One region of the Paenibacillus sp. LT-B23 genome, then DNA from elsewhere that is predicted to be linked to it. Evidence: riboswitches for the same ligand, from Rfam matches in the RefSeq annotation. Region 1 holds a riboswitch; the other holds the start of a gene.
What was found. Region 1 has a riboswitch for ZMP and ZTP ahead of ACWXW9_RS20840 (bifunctional 5,10-methylenetetrahydrofolate dehydrogenase/5,10-methenyltetrahydrofolate cyclohydrolase). Riboswitches for the same ligand answer to the same signal wherever they lie in the genome.

Region 2: it holds a riboswitch for ZMP and ZTP, as region 1 does, so the genes downstream of both, ACWXW9_RS15005 (TIGR01440 family protein) here and ACWXW9_RS20840 (bifunctional 5,10-methylenetetrahydrofolate dehydrogenase/5,10-methenyltetrahydrofolate cyclohydrolase) in region 1, are expected to answer to the same signal.

The regions. Positions count from the first base shown of each region.
Region 1 covers NZ_JBSQBM010000018.1:48,460-56,196, reverse strand. The annotation lists gene ACWXW9_RS20855 (response regulator transcription factor) at 1-183, opposite strand, end outside; gene ACWXW9_RS20850 (sensor histidine kinase) at 180-1,313, opposite strand; gene desA (Delta(5) desaturase DesA) at 1,386-2,441, opposite strand; ZMP/ZTP riboswitch at 2,661-2,745, shown strand; gene ACWXW9_RS20840 (bifunctional 5,10-methylenetetrahydrofolate dehydrogenase/5,10-methenyltetrahydrofolate cyclohydrolase) at 2,859-3,725, shown strand; gene ACWXW9_RS20835 (cyclodeaminase/cyclohydrolase family protein) at 3,722-4,357, shown strand; gene ACWXW9_RS20830 (stalk domain-containing protein) at 4,510-6,015, shown strand; gene ACWXW9_RS20825 (carbohydrate ABC transporter permease) at 6,177-7,004, opposite strand; gene ACWXW9_RS20820 (carbohydrate ABC transporter permease) at 7,017-7,737, opposite strand, start outside.
Region 2 covers NZ_JBSQBM010000011.1:21,355-29,091, forward strand. The annotation lists gene spoIIR (stage II sporulation protein R) at 139-831, shown strand; gene ACWXW9_RS14990 (L-threonylcarbamoyladenylate synthase) at 1,014-2,252, shown strand; gene ACWXW9_RS14995 (manganese efflux pump MntP) at 2,449-3,009, shown strand; gene ACWXW9_RS15000 (low molecular weight protein arginine phosphatase) at 3,094-3,678, shown strand; ZMP/ZTP riboswitch at 3,757-3,838, shown strand; gene ACWXW9_RS15005 (TIGR01440 family protein) at 4,123-4,710, shown strand; gene glyA (serine hydroxymethyltransferase) at 4,839-6,089, shown strand; partial or broken gene ACWXW9_RS15015 (sugar ABC transporter permease) at 6,242-6,479, shown strand; gene ACWXW9_RS15020 (hypothetical protein) at 6,479-6,613, shown strand; gene upp (uracil phosphoribosyltransferase) at 7,084-7,713, shown strand.

The DNA.
Region 1 (7,737 bases):
GCTCTTGATTGGCATTTCGATATCCATGATGCATATATCCGGCTGATGCAGCTTGACCAGCTCTAAAGCCTCTTCCCCGTTGCTTGCTTTTCCGACTACTTTCATGTCCTCTTCCAAGTCCAGCAGGGAGGCCAAAGCACCCAGCAGCATACGCTGGTCTTCCGCAATGACGATTCGAATCATGGCCCCACCTCCTCATTTGGCTTTTCAGTAATATTCGGCACTTTAATAATCAGGGCCGTTCCCTGATCTGAACGCAGTTCCATACAGCCGTTCACAAATTCGAGCCTTTCCTTCATCCCTTGCAGACCATTCCCCCGAAAGGCTGCACTTTCTCCCGTAACGCCGACTCCATTGTCCTGAATCCGAAGGGTCAGCTCCTTACGAGACGGCTCAATGGTAATGGAGCAGGCTGTAGCGCCACTGTGCTTCACCACATTGGTCACCGCCTCTTTCATGCACATACTAAGCACATTCTCGTTCATCAAAGACGTATGCTCCAGCTTTGGGTCGCCCTCCAAGGTGAATTCAATGTGAGCTGCCTTTAAAATCTGCCGAATACGCAGTAATTCATCCTCTAATCGCATACCTCGCATCTGAGTGACCATTTCCCGCACTTCTTTTAACGCACTTCTCGCCGTAAGACGAACATCGTTAATTTCAGCGTGAGCCCGCTCCGGGTACTGATCCATCAGCTTGCCAGCCAAATCACTTTTCAGTCCGATGAGTGACAGCTTTTGACCGAGAGTATCATGCAGGTCGCGCGCAATTCTTTGCCGCTCCTCCAGCTTAATCAATTCCGATATTTTCTTATTGGCATCCTCCAATTGCACTTGAAGCCGATCACTTTTATTTCGGTTAAAAGTGGTTATCGGAATCAAGATTACACCAAGCAGATTCAGCAGAATAAAAGGAAGCTGCTTAATAAAAACAGGATCTTGAGCTACGAAGCCGTAATTGATCAATCCAATGGTACAGACCATCAGAACAATATACAGTGTAGTGAATGCGGCCTTGCTTTTGATATTACCAATCAGAAAAGCGATAAATATCGAGAAATACATATAGCTGAATAGCAACGTCATGGTAATGGATATCGCAATTTGTACACTCGTCCAGAAGTAGATCAGCCACCCCCGAGAGACAAAAGCCAGTACATAACAAGCAAAAAACACTAAAATAATGATGGTACCCAGCACAATATGGCTTGTAGATGAGGAGCTAAAATAATAGAAGGGCAGGATATAAAAGACAACCCATACATAAGGGTTAAGTCCCGTATTTCTTTGAAAAATCTGATACCATTTTTGCATCCTGCCCACCCTTTATCATTTCACTAATTCAGCTTATATCCCTTATCTTATCATACCGTGTTTCGTACAAAGTTATTTTCTTTCCGTACTCACAATAGGTGTGGGGACGGGTTTCGTAACGGCAGCACGTTTGCTGAGCAACGGCTTCACTTGTTTAAAGGTCAAAAAGGTTTTCGTGCTTTCATCCCAAAGCCGGAACTTCAGAGATTGCAGACTTGTGCTCACTGTGATAGTCGTCGCTTTTTGAAGCTGTGGGGTGGCATCATGCGCCTTCTCCAAATTGTAATTCGGTACTTTCGGACTCAAATGATGAACGTGATGGAAGCCGATATTGCCCGTAATCCATTGCAACACCTTGGGAAGCTTATAGTAAGAGCTGCCTTCTACGGCTGCATTAATATAGCTCCACTCTTCATCATGCTCAAAATACGAATCCTCAAACTGATGCTGTACATAGAACAACCAGATTCCCAGCACACCTGATACAAAAAAAATAGGTGCCTGTATCAAAACAAAATTCTGCCATCCGATGGCCCAGCACAACAGAGCGTACAAGACAACTAGAGATATATTCGTTACATGCGTATTTATTCTTTCCTTACGTTTTGCCTTCTTTGTGTTAAAGCGATAGGAAATCAAAAAAGTGTAGATCGGACCGAGTCCGAACATCCCCCATGGACTCCGGTATACACGATAAGCCAGTCGTGTCCATGCAGAAGCTTCTATATACTCTTCCACCGTAAGCACCCACATATCACCTGTGCCCCGTTTGTCCAGATTACTGCTGGTTGCATGGTGGATCGCGTGGCTATTTTTCCATTGGTCATACGGGCAAAGTGTAATAATACCTGTAATCGTGCCCACAATGTCATTCAGCCTGCGGCTTTTGAAGAACGATTGATGACCGCAATCATGAAAAATGATAAACGTTCGTATAACAAACCCTGAAGCAATAATAGTAATGGGAAGGGTCAGCCAATACGATACCGACAGACTAAGATAAGCGGCATACCATAGCAGAATCAGTGGACCCAGGGTATTAATGAGTTGCAGAACGCTGGATTTCGTGTTTATTTTCTCATAGGGAGCCATATTTTTTTTCAATTGGGCTAATGGGAGTTGTGTCATACTTAATGTTGATCCTCCTTTAAAATGACGCCCGTACCTTGATCTCGTCAGGCGTACATGTTGATCTAACCTCAGTATAAGGGGATACCTGTGTTCGAAGTAGTCATAAACGTCAGTTCAGGAATATGACATTTGTCATATGGGCAAATAACATGACCTCTTTGCCAAATGTTCACGGGTTTCTTTTCGGAAGATTATTTGTTAAAATATAAGATAAATAACGCTGTATGTGACTGGCGAAGTCAGTGGAATCAACCACGAGGGAGCATACAATGAAAGCGTGCCGTTCGCCTGGGAGAAGTATTTGCAGAGGATTCGTCTGTCGTGACGACCTTGTGCAAATACTTTTTTTCGTTTTACAAGACCATGACACCCTGTTGATTCCATCATGCGATAAATTCAGAGGAGGTTCAGACTATGGCTATCATTATGAAATCCAAAGAAGCAGCTGAGCAAGTGTATGCAACGATCCGTAACAAAGTAGAACAAATGAAACAGCAAGGGCATCGCCCTCATTTGGCAACACTGTTGGTAGAAGGCGATCCGGCCTCTGCCTACTACGCCCGGACCAAGCAAAAAATAGCGGAGAAGCTGGGCATCTCCTTTCATCTTCATACCTTTGACCGCCATGTAAGCGAAGCTGAACTCCTTCACCTGATCGGCAGCCTGAACGAAGCCTCTCATGTACATGGTATTATGCTGGAATTGCCTCTTCCCCAGCATCTATCCGCTTCAGCGATTAAACAATCCATCGCCCCGTACAAGGATATTGATGGAATTACCCCAGGCAACAAGCTGGCTACCGTTACAGGTGAAAGCGGATTGTATCCCGCTACGCCTCAAGCCTGTATTGAGCTACTCAAACATTACGGTCACACATTGGCAGGCAAAAATGTCACCCTTGTCGGCATAGGACAGACGGTGGGACTTCCCCTTTTTCACATGCTGCAAAGAGAAAATGCCACCGTTACCGCCTGTCATGCAGGCACACGTGATATTGCGGAGCATTTGAGCCATGCAGACATTGCCTTCGTTGCAGTCGGTTGCCCTGATGTGATTACACAGGATATGGTTCATCCCGGTTTGATTTTGGTAGATGCGGGAATTAACGAGACGCTGGAGGGAAAAATAGTGGGGGATGCTGCTTTAGACGTTGGGGAAAAGGTACATGCCATTTCTCCGGTTCCCGGCGGTGTCGGCACATTAACAACTGCGATTTTGTACAAGAATCTGCTCAAAGCAATAGATCTGCAACAATACTCCAGAGAGGTGGCCTATTCATGAGTGAACTGTCGTGGAGTGATTCCATCGGACATTTTCTAAGAGAGGCTGGAAGTGCAGCGCCTACCCCCGGCGGAGGAAGTGTATCCGCACTGGCAGCGGCACTGGGCGCGGCTATGACCTCCATGACCGCCAGCCTTACCCAAGGAGAAAAATACGCGCATGTTCATGGTCAAATCACTGAAGTGATTCATAGCATGGAAAATCTGTCTGCGCGCTGTGAGGAACTGATGACCGCAGACATTCAATCCTTTGAACAATACATGACCGCATTGCGCTTGCCCAAAGAAACAGACGAAGAAAAACGCTATCGAACCCATTCCCTACAGACCGTGGTGATCGCCGCCATTGAGGTGCCGATGCGTTTGCTGGAAGTGTGCCGGGACGGAATGCAGCGTGCCTACAGTATTGTGGAACTGTCCAACAAAAATGTCATTTCTGATCTCGGCATAGGCGCGATTCTGTTCGAGGCTGCCGCCCAATCCGCCCTGCTCACCGTTGAAATTAACCTTGCTTCCCTGAAAGATTTGGATGTCAAACACGCCTATGAAGCGAAAACGGCTGCGCTCATTAGTGAAATTGGACAAATCAAAGCGCAAACCTTATTGATCGTGCGTGGCCGAATAACGAGCTAAGAAATAACCTCCAAATCCATGTCTAAGCATGGGTTTCTGGAGGTTATTTTTTTGGAATTGATTTGTTCTGGAAAACTTTTCTATAAATTCTTCGTCTATTGATAAGTAGATATTCTCCTTATATACATTGATGAAGAAATGAGGAAAAACGCATGAAAAGACGTACTCTGTTAATCAGTATGATCGCGTTGTTATTGTTCAGTTCCAGTGCATGGGCGGCCGAAGATGAATCGACGTCCCGTATTCGCTCTTATGATTCCGGGAGTCTGATTCAATCCGATGGGAGCTTGTGGTTATGGGGCTATAATCAATCCGTACCGACTCGTGTAGAAGATAAGCCCAACGTTGTAAGAACATTTTCGAATATAATCCAGGAAGGCGATCTGATATTTACCTTACAAGATCATTCCGCCTGGTATGTGCCAAGAAACAACATTTCTGAATCCGTGAAATTCATTCCTCTGGAAGGACTACAAAACATCATAGACGTGCGTATTATGAATGATCATGTGCTCGCCCTAAATGCCGAAGGAACCGTATTATCCGCTGATCGAATCGAAAATGGTGGCAACTTTGGCCCATTTCAAACTCTTTCCGGCATCGACAAGATTACAGAGTTGGATAGTTACTATGAAGAAAGACCGCAATATGAGGAACGCTGGCTCTTCTTGAAGAAGGACGGAAGTGTATGGAAAAATACAAGGTCCTTGCAGGGCTTCGAGCCTGTTCCATCATTAAAGGATATTACTGCTATCTCCAAAAACATAGCCTTAAAGAAAGACGGTACTGTATGGACATGGCCCAAGGTATTTGAAAAAAATGCTACCCCCTCCGAAGCTTTATCTGCATCGCAGATTCAAGCCTTATCGGACATCAAAATAATTAAGACCAATGGGAGTTCCAATCTCGCGATTGATCGACAAGGACGGTTATGGTTCTGGGGTGAAACGGTCACAGGTTACTCGGATAGTACAACCTATCACAACGAAAATTACCCTGTATTGTTAACAGGTATAAAGGATGTCAAAGACGTCTTTATCGTTGAACGCTCTATCCTTGCACTGACGACAGGCGGGAATGTATATGAAGCGTCCTTGGAAGGTGAGAAATTATCGTCCACTGTCCCTTTTAAATTACTCGCCAAAAATATTCAAAGCATCCAGGCTGGATTACGGCATGTGATCATGCAAAAAACAGACGGCACCCTATGGGGCTGGGGGGTCAACAAACATGCGCAGCTTGGCATAGGGGATTATGAATTTCTCTACAGTACGCCGGTTCCTGTACAAAAGCCGATTCTCGTCCTTCTCAATGATACACCGGTCCCCCTAAGTAACGGTGTCATTACCCGCAACGGGCAGGCGTTTATTCCCCTTCGTTCTGTTTTTGACAAGCTGGGGGCCGAGGTCACTTATGATTTTAACAGCAAAATAGCGGAAATTAATCAGTCTAAAACAGGAGCCAATCCCGTCTCTCTGCAAATTAATCTTAAAAACGGGCAGACAACGATGAACGGTGAAGTTGTGAAACTCACAAATCCTCCCTTCACTGTAAACGGCATTGGCTATCTTCCGCTCCGGCTGATCAGCGAGACGCTAGGGGCCAAAGTAGATTGGATTCAAAAAGAAGATACTATCGTAATTACGACGAAATCGTAAATAAAAAGCCAAACGTCCAACTGTGAATAGTCATAACCTGATCAGTCAAAATCCAGGATTGCACTTAACTTATCACCATTCTTCATACAGATTTGGATAACCTCTTGGATTATCAAAAAAGGGATATCTGCCCTGTTCGGGTTCGATATCCCTTACCTTCGTTATTTGCCGCCCGTAAAAGTGATTCCCTTAATAAAGTAACGATTAAAGAATGCATAAATAACAAGGATCGGTAGCGTAGATATCATGGAAGCCGCCATAATGTAATTCCAATAGCTGATATATTGACCTTTGAACGTATTCAGCCCAAGTGGCAAGGTAAACATTTCCGGGCTGGACATCACAATCAGCGGCTTCATAAAGTCATTCCACGACCCCATGAACACAAAGATGATCTGCGCAGCCAATGCTGGACGAGCCAACGGAAGAACGATGCGAAAAAAAGCGCCAAACCTCCCTAAACCATCAATCTCGGCGGCCTCTTCCAGTTCTTTCGGAAAGCTGACAAAAAACTGGCGCATCATAAAAATATACGTTGCGCTGATCATGGAGGGAATGATCATTCCTTGATACGTATCCAGCCAACCAAAGCCTTTCAGAATCAAGAAATTCGGTATCATCGTAACCTGAGCCGGAATCATCAGTACACCCAGGATGATGATGAACAACAGATTTTTTCCCGGAAAATTCAAGCGGGCAAGCGCATAGCCAGCCATAGAATTAAACAGCAGGTTCAGCGCAGTAATCGCTACACCGATCACCAGGCTGTTCAACAGCCAGCGACCGAATAAGGGCTGCTGAATAAATATCATTTTATAATTATCCGAGGTAAAAACTTTGGGAATAAAACTGATTTTTCCACTCACTATTTCTTCCAACGGTTTGAATGACGACGACAGCGCCCAAAAAAACGGGACAAGCGTAACGGCCGCGTAACCGATGAGAATCAAATACAATATGATTTTCCCGATGCCTATTCGACGGTTCATGATGCTCCCTCCCTAGTTCAAAGATTCTTCCTTGGAAAATTTGCGCTGGATGAGCGTTGCGATCAAAATGATCACGGCCAAAGTCATGGCTAACGCAGCAGCGTACCCCATCGTACCCAGGTTTTTAAAGGCATATTGATAGATCAGCAAGACGACGGTAAGCGTCGAATTGTTCGGACCGCCTGATCCCGCCGAAAAAATATAGGACTGGTCGAACAATTGAAACGTCCCAATCAATCCCATAATGACGACAAAAGAGGTCACAGGTCTCAAACTGGGCATCGTAATGTTCCAAAATTTTTGGAAAGCGTTCGCCCCATCCAATTCGGCAGCCTCGTATAAAGAGTCCGGAATATCCTGCAGCGCGGCCAAGTAAATAACCATAAAAAAGGGAGCCGTCGACCAAATATTCATCCCCATAATGGCATTAAGCGCCACCCTCGGATCACCCAGCCAGTTATATGTCGGCAATCCCACCACACTCAATAGCTCATTAATGAGACCACTCTGGTTGAACATCCACATAAAGATGAGCGTCAGCACAGCGGATGATGTTAATGTGGGAAGGAAATAAATGACCCGAAATATCTTCTGTCCTTTCAGGCCCGCATTCAAAACGGCGGCCATGACCATCGCTAGAACGGTCTGAATCGGAACGACGATAATGACATATTTTAGTGTGTTCCAGATGGCTATATGAGCCCGGTTATCCACCATGATACGGGCGAAATTT
Region 2 (7,737 bases), on a different contig from region 1:
GTACGCAGATCCATGTTGCTCGATGTAGGGCTATGGATGTTTTTTTAAATCTTCTTGAACATTTCACGAGATTGATAGGTTTAGCCTCTCCCAAACCGGACAGACTGATAGACATGATAGAGTTTGGGGGGATTTGGGATGAGAAGCTGGACCAAGCAAGTTGCAATGATACTATTTTGTATTTCAATATTAATGATGTCGTGGGAAGGTCAAAAAACAGATGCCGCCATGACATCAGGGTCAAGAGGGCCTGTAGGGGCAGGGATGGCCACGACAGGAGCGGGCGTTATTCCGCATGATTCCATCCGATTGCGTATTTTGGCCAACTCGGATCGCCCGGAGGATCAGTTGGTAAAACGTGAAATAAGGGATTCCATCGTACAACAGATGGATGCGTGGGTGGGCAAGTTGGAAAACCCGCAAAGTTTGGAGCAAGCCAGAGTGCTGATTGCTGCTCATTTACCCGAAATTGACCGTTTAGTAGGCGCGGAACTGGCTCGACGGGGCATTTCGTACGACCATCAGGTGGAATTGGCAAACGTACCTTTTCCGACCAAGATGTACGGTGGACTTGTTTATCCGGCAGGAGATTATGAAGCGCTTCGGGTTACGCTGGGACAAGGCAAGGGGCAAAATTGGTGGTGTGTGCTGTTTCCTCCCTTGTGCTTTATTGATGCGGGCAGCGGGGAAGCAGCAGCACAAGCGGTCTCGGCAAAAGCGGACCAAGGAGGCGGACGGACGAATGCCGCTGACAAGGAGCCGGAAGTACGGTTTTTTCTATGGGATGCGTTGACGGGGTTGTGGGGATGGGTGAGTGGTCTTTTTGCCTAATTGTCGTGAACTGTAGAAAAGAGAACAACGGGTGGATGATTCCGGTATGTTATAATGAAATATAGGCTTTACAGCTATGAGACATGGACTGATTCGGTTCAGGTAAGCCGCCAAGGCAAGTTCTTTGACGATAGAGCAAACTGAACAGGACTGTATGACAATAACGTATGGGATGATCTGATATGAGCGATAAATCGAATCAAATACAAGGTTTGTGCGGAGAGTCTGTGCAAAAGGAAAAATGTGAATCGGTACTGGATAAACAGGGGCTTTATGAGCTAAAGCCGCCGTTGGCGGCTTCCCATACGAATTGGTGGGACGTCAGAGGCTTAGTGGTTGAAGGGGATTTCTCTGGTGAAATGTTATCCGGACAAGCCCTTGTCGCGGCGGAAAAAGGCATTCGTGAGGCTGCTGTGCTGCTGCAAGCAGGAGAGACGGTAGCGTTCCCTACTGAGACGGTGTACGGCTTGGGCGCGGATGCGCGTAGCACGGAAGCGGTAGAATCGGTATTCGCCGCCAAAGGGCGTCCTTCCGATAATCCGCTGATCGTGCATATTTCCGACCCTGCCCAGTTGGATGGCATGGTAACGGAAGTAAATGATACGGCGCGGGCGCTGATGGATGCGTTCTGGCCGGGACCGCTAACGCTGGTGCTGCCCGTAATTCCGCAAGCACTGTCGCCCCGTGTGACGGCGGGGCTGGACACGGTCGGCGTGCGCATGCCAGATCATCCGGTAGCGCTGCGCCTGATTGCGGAAGCAGGCTGTCCGCTGGCTGCGCCAAGCGCCAACCGCTCGGGCAGGCCCAGTCCGACCCTTGCACAGCATGTGCGGGAGGACCTGGAGGGCCGCATCGGCGGCATTTTGGACGGTGGCCCCACGGGTGTAGGGCTGGAGTCTACGGTGGTGCAGGCCAGTGACGACGGAACCGTCACCATCCTGCGCCCCGGTGGCGTGACGGCCGAGCAGCTCGCTGCGGTCGCTCGCGCCGTCGAGCTGGACCCGGCGCTCGCCGTCGCTTCGCCCGGCGAGGACGCCGATAGCCCGGCACCGCGTTCGCCGGGCATGAAGTACACGCACTACGCGCCGCGAGGCCGTTTGAGCGTAGTGCAAGGCCCGTCATCCGCGAAGGTGACGAGCTGGATTTGCGCTGCGCTGGCGGAGGCGTCCGCGCGTGGAGAGCGCACGGCGGTGCTCGCGTTCGACGAGCATGCCGCCGGCTATGCCGGAGAGCGCGTTTACACGCTGGGCAAGCTGGACGAGCTCCATGAGGCGGCGCAGCGCTTGTACGGCGTGCTGCGCCGCTGCGACGAGGAAGGCGTCACCTACATCTTGGCGGAAGCTTGTCCGCCAAAAGGGCTGGGAGACGCCGTCATGAACCGCCTGCTCAAAGCAGCAGGCCATCGGGTCGTCCGTCTCTAGGACGACGCGGACACTATCCAAACATTTCCCAAACATTTCCTATATATGCAGTCCCCGCGTTTGCATGGATTGACCTTTTCAGCATAGTTGGCCCCTCTCCTTCCCGGTACAAGCACGGTAAACCGTATGCTTGTACTGTTTTGCCTCTTGTCCGCATAACGTGTACAAGAGCGGACGGATATTGGGGGGATGGAGTATGCTGGCAGCCTCTGCCCATGCCGGGCAGATTGTAACGATTCTGGTCATGGCAGTAGCGCTGGGGATGGATGCGTTATCGTTGGGCGTAGGGATCGGCATGAAGGGGATACGCCTGCGGGACGTGCTGCGGATCAGCACGGTCATTGGCTTTTTTCACATACTGATGCCATTGCTGGGTATGTTCACAGGCCATTATATGAGTTCTTTATTGGGTCATGTGACGACCTATTTTGCAGGGGGATTGCTTATCCTTTTGGGCGGGCATATGGTGTATAATTCCTTCAAAGGTGACGGGGTACAGGTGCTGGACCATCGTTCGCCCCTGGGCCTTTTACTATTTTCGCTTGGGGTGAGCGTCGACTCCTTTTCTGTCGGGGTATCACTGGGCATGTTCCAGAGTGATTTGGTGCTGACCGTTCTGACGTTTGGCTTTTGCGGGGGAGCGATGGCGATGCTGGGACTGCTGTTAGGCCGCAAGGTCAGCCGCAATCTGGGAGACTATGGAGAAGCGGTGGGCGGTGCTATTTTACTGGCATTTGGCATTATGTTTATGTTTTGATTTTGGGGCGGACAGTGTAAAATAAATACAGGATTTTAGTAATCCTCTGTTTATATATTTTTTAACTTACGGGGGGTGAAGACGTTGAAACATATCTTATTCGTTTGCACAGGGAACACCTGTCGCAGTCCAATGGCTGAAGGGATGCTGCGCAAGCTGTCTGCTGAGCACGGGCTAGGGTTGGAAGTGCGCTCGGCGGGAGTAGCCGCGATGGAAGGTACGCCCATTTCCCGACATGCAGAGGCAGTGCTACGTGACCACAATATCTCGGATCAAATCACCTCAACTTCTTTGAACGGTGGGCTTGCCGAGTGGGCACATCTGATTTTAACCTTGACCCAAGGGCATAAGCAGCACGTCATTCAGCGCTTTCCCCAAACGGTGGGCAAGGTGTTTACGCTCAAGGAATATGTGGAGGACCGGGATTCAGTGCTGAATGATGTACAGGAGCTGGATGGTCTGTACGCTTCGCAACAACTGATGGGATCATTAGGTCAGGAGCTTTCGGCACGGGAGCGTGAGCGGATGATTGAACTGCGTCAACGTATTCCGGGCTTTGATATTTCCGATCCGTTCGGCGGGTCGCGTGAAGATTACGATGTCACGGCTGCAGAAATCCGAACAGCGCTGCACAAGCTGGTGGACAAGCTACAGTCCTTGTCCGAATAAAGTTTGGATTACCTATCTATTTTGTACGGGATCTGTTGATTTTCGGCGGTTAATCCGTTAAGATAAGGTGGAAAAACAAGAATCCGGTGTAACTGGCGACAAAAGTGGGGTTAACCACGATGGAGCACCGGATATACGGCCGGTCGCCTGGGCAAAAGAGCAAATCCACATAGGCTGTGGACTGCTCTTTTTTCGTATATGAACTAGGTCCGGCCTCCAGTGTCCTTCCGTCCAGACAAATGGCTATTATTCTTCCGCATGCTGTTACTTCGAGTATCCAAACCGAGAGAGGGTCCTTTAAGCAGTTTTTCCATTTTTCCTGCTCGAAATCCGATTCATCGGCTATAATATAGTCAGATTGTGATATCAGGAGAGAGTGTGTTGAACATGGGGCATAAGCCCGTGCCCAGTCTCTGTGGGGCCGTTCAACCAAAGGAGGTTCCAATGGTAGGACAATTGGATCATGAGGTTGCGCTTAAAGCACAGACCGCTTCTGTCGTGAAGGAAATCGCAGAAGCAGCCAGTCTCAAAGCTGGTCGCCTGTTGGTTATCGGCGTAAGCACCAGTGAGGTGGCGGGAAGCCGGATTGGCACGGCGGGAGCGCTCGATGTAGCGCAGCAATTGCTGGCTGGAGTGGAATCCGTTCGCAGGGCGTATGGTTTTGACGTGGCATTTCAATGCTGCGAGCATTTGAACCGTGCGCTAGTCGTTGAGCGAGCCGTGCTGGAGCGGCTGGGACTGACGGAGGTCGCCGCCGTTCCCGTTCGTACGGCAGGCGGATCTATGGCTACCGCCGCCTATCGTGCGCTGGAAGATGCGTGTCTGGCAGCGAATGTACAGGCGCATGCGGGGGTAGACATTGGTGAGACGCTGATCGGTATGCATTTGCGACCGATTGCCGTTCCGTTTCGTCCAGGCCTTCGCTGGATTGGCGAAGCGCGTGTGACGGCGGCATTCACTCGTCCTCCGCTCATTGGCGGACAACGAGCAGTGTATAGTCTGGAGCAAGAAGGCGGCGGAAGCTGCGACTAGCATTTGTATTTTGGCTTGGACTGCATGTTTGTATTGATCTTTTTTGCATTGATGATGAGGTACCCAACAGAGGAGCAGGCGCTTGCCTGTATACCTGACAATTGACCATGGAGAGGGAGTAATCAATCATGATGGAACATCTGCGTAAAAGTGACCCGGCAGTGCTGGAAGCAATGGGACTTGAACTGAAACGACAACGCCACAATATCGAGCTGATCGCATCCGAAAATATCGTCAGCGAAGCAGTAATGGAAGCAATGGGCTCCGTACTGACGAATAAATATGCTGAAGGTTATCCAAACAAACGCTACTACGGTGGCTGTGAGCATGTGGATATCGTCGAGGACATTGCACGCGACCGTGCCAAAGAACTGTTCGGTGCAGAGCATGCTAACGTACAGGCTCACTCGGGAGCGCAAGCGAACATGGCAGTATATCTGGCAGCTCTTAAACCTGGAGATACCGTACTGGGTATGAACCTGGCGCACGGTGGCCATCTGACACACGGAAGTCCGGTTAACGCCTCCGGCTTGCTGTATAACTTTGCCGCTTACGGCGTACGTGAAGACAACTTCCGCATCGACTATGATGAAGTGCGCAAGGCAGCCTTCAAGCATCGCCCTCGTCTGATTGTAGCCGGAGCGAGCGCGTATCCGCGTACCATCGATTTTGAAGCCTTTGCTTCCATTGCCAACGATGTGGGCGCTCTGTTCATGGTCGATATGGCACATATCGCGGGTCTTGTGGCAGCAGGTATTCACCCAAGCCCGGTTCCGCATGCTCAATTTGTTACAACAACGACACACAAAACGCTGCGTGGTCCGCGTGGCGGTCTGATTCTGACTCGCAAAGCGTGGGCGCAAGCGATTGATAAAGCGATTTTCCCAGGCACTCAAGGGGGGCCTTTGATGCATGTGATCGCATCTAAAGCCGTTGCCTTGGGTGAAGCGCTCCAGCCTTCCTTCAAAACCTATGCGCAAAACGTAGTTCGCAACGCCCAGGTGCTGGCTGAGACATTGCTGGCTGAAGGCATTAACATTGTATCCGGCGGTACGGATAATCACTTGATGCTGCTGGACACGCGTAACTTGAACATCACTGGAAAAGAAGCGGAGCATGTACTGGATTCCGTGGGCATCACGGTCAACAAAAACGCGATTCCTTTCGACCCGACCAGTCCATTCGTTACCAGCGGAATCCGCATTGGTACACCTGCTGCAACATCCCGTGGTATGGATGAAGAGGCTATGGTCAAAATCGGTAAAATCATTGCTGAAACTCTCAAAAATCCGAAGGATGATACGGTATTGTTTAAAGCCAGCCAAGCTGTTGGCGAACTGACAGACAAATTCCCGATCTACCCAGGTACTCAATACTAATCAATCGGCTTGTTCATGCTCCCCCTTAGCCTCAGGTTGTCAGCCTTGGCATCTGGGGGATGACCATGACTACACATATGATGAGACTGATAAGGCTGTTTTTCTTCCGTAAATCGGAGTGGGAACAGTCTTTTTTTGATTTCTAGCAATTTTGCCTGTTTCTGGTGATATCCTGGTCCTTTAAAGTAATTGAGTTGAATTTGGCGCTGACAAAGGGTGGACCTTTCAAGTCGACGGAGTCCGTTGCGTTCGGAGGACATATATAATGAAGCGTTTACAAATAGTCGTCTTGGATTGGGTACTGCCAAAGTCATTATTTTCTTTGTTATCGTTGCAATCATTACGAGCATCCAGGTGCGTCTGACGAAGAAAAAGGAGGTCGAAATGTAATGGGAAAAACAAGCGACATTTTGGCTCATTCCGCTTCGTGGCCGATGACCTTCCATTTTGAGAACTACGCGAATGCCTGGAATAAAATAAAACAGCGACAAGATATGGAGTTGGAACTATCAACGTTTCCCTAAGGGACTGAATCAGGATCTGAAAGTAGCTTGCAGGCCTATATTGTGGGAGTCATTACGAAGGATGAAATGCTCCAGCAATTTCAGGGGGCATGGGACAATTTGAAGTTTAGATAAAAGATTGATGCTGTATCAGGACACAATGCCTGTAGCTTGGGTGGGTAGTCTGAAGTTCAAAGGCTTTGACGGTCAAGTGCCGTCAGAGCCTTTTTTATGCACTTTTTGTATGACAAAAGTCACCCCTGAAGTGGGCAAAGTATGCTTTTTACCTGTCATATCTTCCTCTTGACAAAAGGTTGCGGTGGCAGGTGTTAAATCAATCAAGGGAATGTTATAATAAACAGGATTTACAGGCACGCATTGCATCTGTGCTTATTTGGTTTGTACAAATAGGTTACATAGATCCTTTCCATACAGGATGTTCAATGTTCTGGTGCGAAAGAACGTGACGATAATACCGGAGGGAATATATCATGGCAAAACTGGTGGTTTGTGATCACCCTTTGATCCAACACAAACTTACATTTATCCGCGATGTGCGGACCAACACCAAGGATTTCCGCGAACTGGTGGATGAAGTAGCAACATTGATGGCTTATGAAATTACGCGGGATATCCCGCTGGAAAGCATTACGGTGCAGACGCCGGTTGCTGAGACGGAAGGTAAAGTGATTTCCGGTCGTATGCTGGGCCTCATTCCGATCTTGCGCGCAGGCCTGGGTATGCTGGATGGCGTCGTTAAACTGCTGCCGGCAGCAAAGGTAGGGCATGTGGGACTGTTCCGTGATCCTGAGACATTGCAGCCTGTGGAATACTACACGAAGCTGCCTACAGACGTGACAGAGCGTGAATTGATCGTGATTGATCCGATGCTGGCAACAGGCGGCTCGGCGATCGCGGCTATTGATGTGTTGAAAAAGAGAGGCTGCACCCAAATTAAAATGATGAATTTGATTGCCGCTCCCGAGGGAGTCAAGGCTGTTCAGGATGCCCACCCCGATGTAGATATTTATGTTGCTGCACTGGACGAGCGTCTGGATGATCACGGCTACATTATTCCTGGTCTTGGTGATGCGGGAGACCGTTTGTACGGAACCAAATAAACGGCCTCTGGTCATTCGGCATAA